2 linked regions of the Pigmentiphaga aceris genome follow. The protein of the gene in region 2 interacts with the protein of the main gene of each other region in a pairwise test. Links are inferred from orthologs where the notes say so. Each region holds a gene or a part of one and is shown on either strand. Other genes may lie near its edges.

Region 1 (3,833 bases), 1.7 Mb from region 2 along the record:
ACCGCTGACGCCCTGATCATCGCCACCGGCGCATCGGCCAAGTACCTGGGCCTGCCCTCGGAAGAAGCCTTCATGGGCCGTGGCGTGTCGGGTTGCGCCACCTGCGACGGTTTCTTCTACAAAAACCAGGACGTGGTCGTGGTCGGCGGCGGCAACACTGCCGTGGAAGAAGCGCTGTACCTGTCGAACATCTGCCGCAAGGTGACACTGATCCATCGTCGCGACAAGTTCCGCGCCGAGCCGATCCTGGTCGACAAGCTCAACGAGAAAGTTTCGGAGGGCAAGATGGAACTGAAGGTCTTCAACGAACTGCAGGAAGTCCTGGGCGATGCATCCGGCGTGACCGGCGTGCGCATCCGCAGCACGCAAACCGGCGAAACCGAAGACCTGGCAGTGTCCGGTGCCTTCATCGCCATCGGCCACCACCCGAACACCGACATCTTCCAGGGCCAACTGGAGATGAAGGACGGCTACATCGTGACCCGCAGCGGCCTGAAAGGCCTGGCCACCATGACCTCGGTGCCCGGCGTGTTCGCCGCCGGCGACGTACAGGACAACATCTACCGTCAGGCCATCACCAGCGCCGGCACGGGCTGCATGGCCGCGCTGGACGCCCAGAAGTGGCTGGACGGCGAAGCGCAGTAAAGTAAGACCTTGGATGGACGCACCTGTGGGTGCGTCCACACCAGACCGAATTTGCACGACACCGACACTCAAGACGCGCACCCTGCCGGGTGCGTGACTACAGAAGTGGCGACACGCCATCTCGTCATGGGAACACCCTGCCCATTCCCAGGCAACATCGGAGAACACGGGTGGCCAAGAAACCCTTGCACACCGGCTTTGCCGGGCTGAAAGCCATGCGGCAGGCGCTGCAGGAGCAACGCCGCGCCGAAGCCGTGGCGCAAGCGGCACGGGAAGCGGCGGCCGTCGACGCGCGCCGCGCCGCCAACGAATTCCGTCACGCCATGGGCGACGTGACCCCACTCGCCACCACCGCCCGCTTCACCCCCGCACCAGCCTCGCCACCTCCCCTGCCCTTCAAACGCTGGGAAGACGACAAGGCCGTACTGCGCGAATCCCTGTCGGATGAGTACGGTGCTGACTGGCTGATCGAAACCGACGAGACCCTGTCCTATCGCCGCAGCGGCCTGGGCCAGGATGTGGTGCGCAACCTGCGTCGCGGCCAATGGGTAGTCGGTTCGCAAATCGACCTGCATGGATGCCGGGTAGATGAAGCGCGCGAAGCGCTGAGCGAATTCCTGCGCGACTGCGTCAAGCGCGAAGTGCGCTGTGTGCGCGTGATCCACGGCAAAGGCCTGGGATCGAAAAACCGTACACCCGTGCTGAAAGAAAAAGTGCGTCGCTGGCTGGTTCAGAAGGAACAGGTATTGGCGTTTGTCGAAGCGCGGGATGTGGATGGCGGCGCGGGGGTTGTGCTGGTGCTGCTGCGCTCCCGGCGGGCGGAAGACGTGGCGGCTTGAACGCCGTGGCTGCTTGCAGACGTAAAAACGGGGCCTTGAAGCCCCGTTTTTTCTTGCTGAAAAGGCAAGTCAGGTCAGACCTGCTCCCGCCTTGAATCACACAGCCGCTTCGCCCGTTTCACCCGTGCGGATACGGATGACTTGTTCGACCGGCGTGACGAAGATCTTGCCATCACCGATCTTGCCGGTACGAGCCGAACGCAGAATGGCTTCAATGGCCTGCTCGACCAAGGCGTCGCCCACCACCACTTCCAGCCGGATCTTCGGCAGGAAATCGACCACGTATTCGGCACCACGATACAGCTCGGTGTGGCCCTTCTGACGACCAAAGCCCTTCACTTCCGTAACGGTAAGGCCGGTAATGCCGACATCGGCCAGCGCCTCACGAACTTCGTCCAGTTTGAATGGCTTGATGACGGCGGTGACTTGCTTCATGGATCGGCTCTCTCGCGGTGGCAGTACGTTAGCAGTGGTTCATCTATTCTAATCCAGCCCTGCCGCAACCGTCAGACCTGCTCCGGCACCCGATCCAAGTCCGCCAGCCACACCACCGATTCAGAATCGCTGGGCATGCGCCAGTCGCCACGCGGCGAAAGCGAACCACCGCTACCCACCTTCGGCGAATTCGGCACACACGTGCGCTTGAACTGACTGCCCCGGAAAAAGCGGCCCACAAAAATCCGCAAGGTGCGCTTGATCGCAGCCAGCTCAAACTGGTTGCGCAACACATGCGCTTCCTCTGGCCAGGCACCCACTTCCTTGTCACTCCAGGCCCGATGCGCCAGGAACGCCACCTTGCTGGGCGCAAAGCCATAACGCAGCGTGTAGAACAGGTTGAAGTCCTGCAGATCGTAGGCCCCGATGCTGGCCTCGGTGCTTTGCACCGCCCCGGTATCTTCAGAAGCCGGCACCAGTTCCGGGCTGATCTCCGTGTCGAGAATGTCCAGCAACACCTGACGCGCATCGCCGCTCACATGGCCCGCCTCGGCCACCCAACGCACCAGGTGGCGAATCAGTGTCTTCGGCACACTGGCATTCACGTTGTAGTGCGACATATGGTCGCCCACGCCATAGGTGCACCAGCCCAACGCCAGCTCGCTCAAATCACCCGTGCCCAACACCAAGGCACCCTGATGATTCGCCAGGCGGAACAGATGATTGGTCCGCTCGCCAGCCTGCACGTTCTCGAACGTGATGTCGTACTGCGGCTTGCCTTCAGCAAACGGGTGCCCCAGATCCTTGAACATCTGCTGGCAGCTCGGACGAATATCGATCTCCTGGGCATAACACCCGATCGATGTCATCAAACGATGCGCCTGCTGCAAAGTGCGCGCACCGGTAGCAAAACCGGGCATCGTATAGCCCAGAATATTCGTGCGCGGTAGCCCCATCCGATCCATCGCCTCGGCCGCCACCAACAGCGCGTGCGTCGAATCCAAACCGCCCGACACACCAAGCACCAGCTTCTTGATTCCGCTCGACGTCAAACGCTGCACCAGCGCCTGCACCTGGATGCTGTAGACCTCCTGGCAACGATCGTCACGACGCGTGCGATCCGCCGGCACATAGGGGTAGCGCGGCACGACCCGCGACAAGGGCAAAGCCTGCTCGCGATCGACTTCCAGTTCCACATCCACCGTACGGAACTCGCTTACCTGCGCCGCATGCACCCGCACCGACTGACCAAAACTCGTCTGACGCATACGCTCACGCGACATGCGTTCCAGGTCGGTGTCGGCAAAGATCAGATGCGATTCATCGGAAAACCGTTCTGACTCAGCCAGCTTGTCGCCATTCTCATAGATCAGCGCCTGACCATCCCAAGCCAAGTCCGTACTGGATTCGCCCGCGCCCGCCGAGGAATACAAATAGGTCGCCAAACAGCGCGCCGACTGCTGGCTGACCAGTTGGTGGCGGTAGCCCGACTTGCCCACCGTGATGTTCGATGCAGACAGGTTCACCAGCACGGTGGCACCGGCCAACGCAGCGAAGGACGAAGGCGGAATCGGCGTCCACACGTCCTCGCAGATTTCCACGTGGATCTTGAAGAACGGCATATCGCGCGGCGCGAACAGCAGCTTCGAGCCGAAGGGCACGGTCTGGCCCAGCAGGCTGACTTCCGTAGACAGCGCGTCGTCGCCAGAGTTGAACTGCCGCGCTTCGTAGAACTCGCCGTAGTTCGGCAGGTAGGTCTTCGGCACGATGCCCAGAATGCGGCCGCGATACAGCACAGCGGCGCAGTTGAACAAGCGATGATCCGCGCGCAGCGGCAGACCGACGATGGTGATGATCTTCAGGTCTTTGGATGCGTCCAGCACTGTTGCCAATGCGGCTTCGCAGCCATCGAGC
Region 2 (4,078 bases):
CTGCCCGAAAATTCGAGCAAGCCTATAATTCTACTATTTTCCGCGCCATGTACTCAAGCTGCATGCGCTGCGCACCGTATTGCACGTGGTTTGGCGTTGAATTTGAGCGTCAGACCCGTCACCAACTAGACCGGAAATTTCGTCAAGCATGAGTATCGTCATCAAGAACGCCCAGGAAATCGAAGCATTGCGTGCAGCCGGCCGTGCCGCAGCCAGCATCCTGGATTTCATCGAACCGCACGTCCGCGCAGGCATTACCACGGGTGAACTCGACCGGCTCTGCAAGGAACACATGGACGAACTCGGCGTCGTGTCGGCCACCATTGGCTATGCCCCGCCGGGCTACCCGCCTTTTACCGGCCATGTCTGCACCTCGGTCAACCATGTCATCTGCCATGGCATTCCCGGCCCCAAGGCCCTGAAAAATGGCGATGTGCTCAATATCGACGTGACCGTCATCAAGGACGGCTGGTACGGCGACAACAGCCGCATGTATTTCGTGGGTGAACCTTCTGTTCAGGCCCGTCGCCTGAGCGAGGTCACGTATGAATGCATGTGGCGTGGCATTGAACAGGTTCGTCCGGGTAACCGTCTGGGCGACATCGGTGCCGCCATCCAGAAGCATGCAGAAGCGGCTGGCTTCAGCGTGGTGCGCGAATTCTGCGGCCACGGCATTGGCGCACGCTTCCACGAAGACCCGCAAGTCTTGCATTACGGCCGTCCGGGCACGGGCGAAGTCCTGGCCCCGGGCATGGTGTTCACCATCGAACCCATGATCAACGCCGGTCGCCGTGAAATTCGTGAAATGCCCGATGGCTGGACGATCACCACGCGTGATCGCAGCCTGTCTGCGCAATGGGAATTGCAGCTGGTGGTGACCGAAACCGGTTATGAAATTCTGACGGTGTCGCCGGGCATGCCCGCGCCGCCGGCCTTCGTTGCTTCCCAGGCGGCCTGAAGACACCGACCACCGCCCCGGACCAGACCGGCTACCCAGGTGGCCGGCATCTGCCGTCATGGTGCCGCAGATGGAGAGACTGCGATGAACGATCTGACTCAACCGGCCAGCAGTGTGCCGGCCCTGCGTGCACGCCTGCAGACACAACGCGCCGAAGCCATCGCCGCTTTCCGCACGCATCTGCGTCCCGATACGCTGTTGACCGCCCTGCGCAGGGTGGTCGACCACGCGCTGATCGATTTGCTGCAGATCATGCCGCTGCCGCCCGGTGCCGTGTTGGGCGCGGTTGGCGGTTATGGGCGCGGTGAGCTGTACCCGTTTTCCGACGTTGACGTGCTGGTCCTGCTTGCCCGCGAGCCTTCGCCCGACGACGAGACGCTGATCGCCAATCTGGTGACCGCGCTGTGGGACATGGGGATTGAGCCCGGCTACAGCGTGCGCACGATTGCCCAATGCATTTCCGAGGCAGAGCAAGACATCACGGTGGAAACCGCGCTGTTGGAAACCCGTTATCTGGCGGGCAGCCGGGCGCTGTTTCGTCGCCTGGAAGCCGCCATGCGCGAACACCTGGACCCGCGCGCGTTTTTCCGCGCCAAGCGTCTGGAAATGCAGCAGCGGCACACGAAGTACCAGGACACGCCCTACTCGCTGGAACCCAATTGCAAGGAATCCCCCGGCGGCCTGCGTGACCTGCAGGTAATCCTGTGGGCGGCACGCGCTGCCGGCTATGGCAAAAGCTGGAGCCAGATCGCCCGGGCAGGCTTGCTGACGCCTGATGAAGCCCGCCAGCTTCGACGTGCCGAGCAAGCCTTCAAGCGTCTGCGCATTGAACTGCACCTGACCACCAATCGTCGCGAAGATCGTGTGCTGTTCGACGTGCAATCGACCTTGGCAACCGCCTACGGCATCGTGGGCACACCTACGCGGCGTGCCAGCGAAGTGCTGATGCAACGCTACTACTGGGCCGCCAAGCTGGTCACCCAGCTGAACACGATCCTGGTGCAGAACCTGGAAGAGCGACTGTTCCCACGGCCGGGCGAAGCCGCTGTCGATATCGACGAGGACTTCCAGAGCCTGCACGACCGCCTGGATGTGCGCCAAGACGACGCCTTTGCCCGCAATCCGACGCTGTTGCTGCGCGCCTTCCTGTTGATGCAGCAGCACTCATCGCTGAAAGGCATGTCGGCACGCACGCTGCGCGCGATCTGGCACGCCAAGGGCAGTATCGATGCGCAGTTTCGGCGCAACCCGGTGAATCGCAAGCTGTTTTTGGAAATTCTGCAGCAGCCGCGCGGCATCGTGCACGAGTTGCGGCGCATGAACGAACTGAGCATCCTGCCGCGCTACTTGCCGCCCTTCCGACGCATTGTCGGGCAGATGCAGCACGATCTTTTCCACGTGTACACCGTCGATCAGCACACGATGATGGTGATCCGCAACCTGCGTCGTTTCACGATGCCGGAGCACGCGCACGAATACCCGTTCTGCAGCCAGCTGATGCTGGACTTCGACCGCCATTGGTTGCTGTATGCCACTGCTCTGTTCCACGATATTGCCAAGGGGCGTGGCGGCGACCATTCGGTGCTTGGCGCAGTGGAAGTGCGGCGTTTTGCCCGCGACCACGGCTTAGCGGCGGAAGACGCGGAGCTGATCGAATTCCTGGTACGCAATCACCTGATGCTGTCCAGCGTGGCACAAAAGCAGGACTTGTCCGACCCCGACACCATCAACGATTTTGCCGCCCTGGTGGGCGATCAGCGCAAGCTGACCGGTCTGTATCTGCTGACGGTGGCGGACGTGCGTGGCACCAGCCCGAAGGTGTGGAACGCCTGGAAAGCGCAGCTGATGGAGAACCTGTACCGCCTGACCATGCGCGCGCTGGGCGGCGAACGCGTCGATTCCAACACCGTACTGGAAGCCAGAAGGCAGGAAGCGCTACGATTGCTGCGGCTGCGCGGTCTGCGCGACGACGCACGGGATGCGTTCTGGAAACAGCTCGATGTGGCGTATTTCCTGCGCCACGAGGCCGATGACATCGCCTGGCAGACCCGCCACCTGTACAACAAGGTCAACAACGAAGAAGCCGTCGTGCGCGCCCGTCTGGGCCCGGCAGGCGTGGGCTTGCAGATCATGGTGTATGTGCGCGATCAGCCGGATCTGTTCGCGCGCATTTGCGCGTACCTGGCCGGCAAGAACCTGAGCGTGCAGGATGCGCGCATCCACACCACCCGCCACGGCTGGGCGCTGGACACCTTCATGGTGCTGGCACCGGGCAGTGCCAGCGATCACCGGGCGATGACCACCCTGGTGGAACACGAATTGGCGCATGCCTTGAGCAGCGAGCTTGCCGGTTCGACTTCCACGATCTGCGAGCCGGTGGCGGGCCGAGCCTCACGCCAGTCGCGCCTGTTCCCGGTGCAGCCAAGCGTGGAGCTTCGTCCCGATGAGCGCAATCAGTTCTGGATTCTGTCGGTGATCACCACAGACCGAAATGGCTTGCTGTATGCCTTGGCACGCACCTTTGGCCAGCACAAGATCACGCTGCAGACGGCGAAGGTGTTGACGCTGGGCGAGCGGGTCGAAGATACCTTCCTGATTGGCGGACAGACCTTGAACAGCCCGCGCGGACAGCGTCAGTTCGAAAAGGATTTGCTGGAAGCGCTGTAGTCGAGGCTTCGAGTAATCAGTGCTGCAAATGACAAAGGGTGCGGATCAACGATCGGCACCCTTTTGTCATCGTGGCCGTTGAAATCAACTATCGCGATTGACCAGCGGCTGTCCCAACATCTGCCCCAGAATGCGATGCACCGACTGCATGGTGTGATCCAGCGTCACGCGAATATCGTCGAGCGAGATTTCGGTCAGACTGCTGCCCACCCCAGCCGAGTGATTGGTTACCACGCACAATGCCGCATAGTGCAGATCAAGCTCGCGAGCCAGCGCAGCTTCCGGCATGCCGGTCATGCCAACGATATCGACGCCATCACGCGCCAGACGGCGAATTTCGGCGGTGGTTTCCAGACGTGGGCCTTGGGTGCAGCCGTAAACGCCGCCATCGCGAATGGCAACGACACTTTTTGCGGCCTGCAACAATTCCTGTCGAACGACTTCCGAATACGG

What was found. The genes of interacting proteins can lie anywhere in the genome.
Region 1: the proteins of FXN63_RS10725 (region 2) and FXN63_RS18175 interact in binary tests that used the Escherichia coli proteins (3 or more experiments, as listed by UniProt). The link is inferred for Pigmentiphaga aceris from one-to-one orthologs.

Annotation. Positions count from the first base shown.
Region 1 is NZ_CP043046.1:4,197,847-4,201,679, forward strand. What follows is about bases 251-3,145. They hold FXN63_RS18175 (P-II family nitrogen regulator), read right to left. Parts: upstream 1,920-3,145; coding sequence 1,581-1,919; downstream 251-1,580. Other genes in these bases: trxB (thioredoxin-disulfide reductase), read left to right, coding at 251-645; FXN63_RS18170 (Smr/MutS family protein), read left to right, coding at 816-1,484; FXN63_RS18180 (NAD(+) synthase), read right to left, coding at 1,991-3,145. In the rest of the region: more of trxB, read left to right, coding at 1-250; more of FXN63_RS18180, read right to left, coding at 3,146-3,833. UniProt on the Escherichia coli protein: P-II indirectly controls the transcription of the glutamine synthetase gene (glnA). P-II prevents NR-II-catalyzed conversion of NR-I to NR-I-phosphate, the transcriptional activator of GlnA. When P-II is uridylylated to P-II-UMP, these events are reversed.
Region 2 is NZ_CP043046.1:2,486,992-2,491,069, reverse strand. Bases 694-3,833 are described here. They hold FXN63_RS10725 ([protein-PII] uridylyltransferase), read left to right. Parts: upstream 694-1,042; coding sequence 1,043-3,625; downstream 3,626-3,833. Other genes in these bases: FXN63_RS10720 (S-methyl-5'-thioinosine phosphorylase), read right to left, coding at 3,710-3,833; map (type I methionyl aminopeptidase), read left to right, coding at 694-958. Also shown: more of map, read left to right, coding at 149-693; more of FXN63_RS10720, read right to left, coding at 3,834-4,078.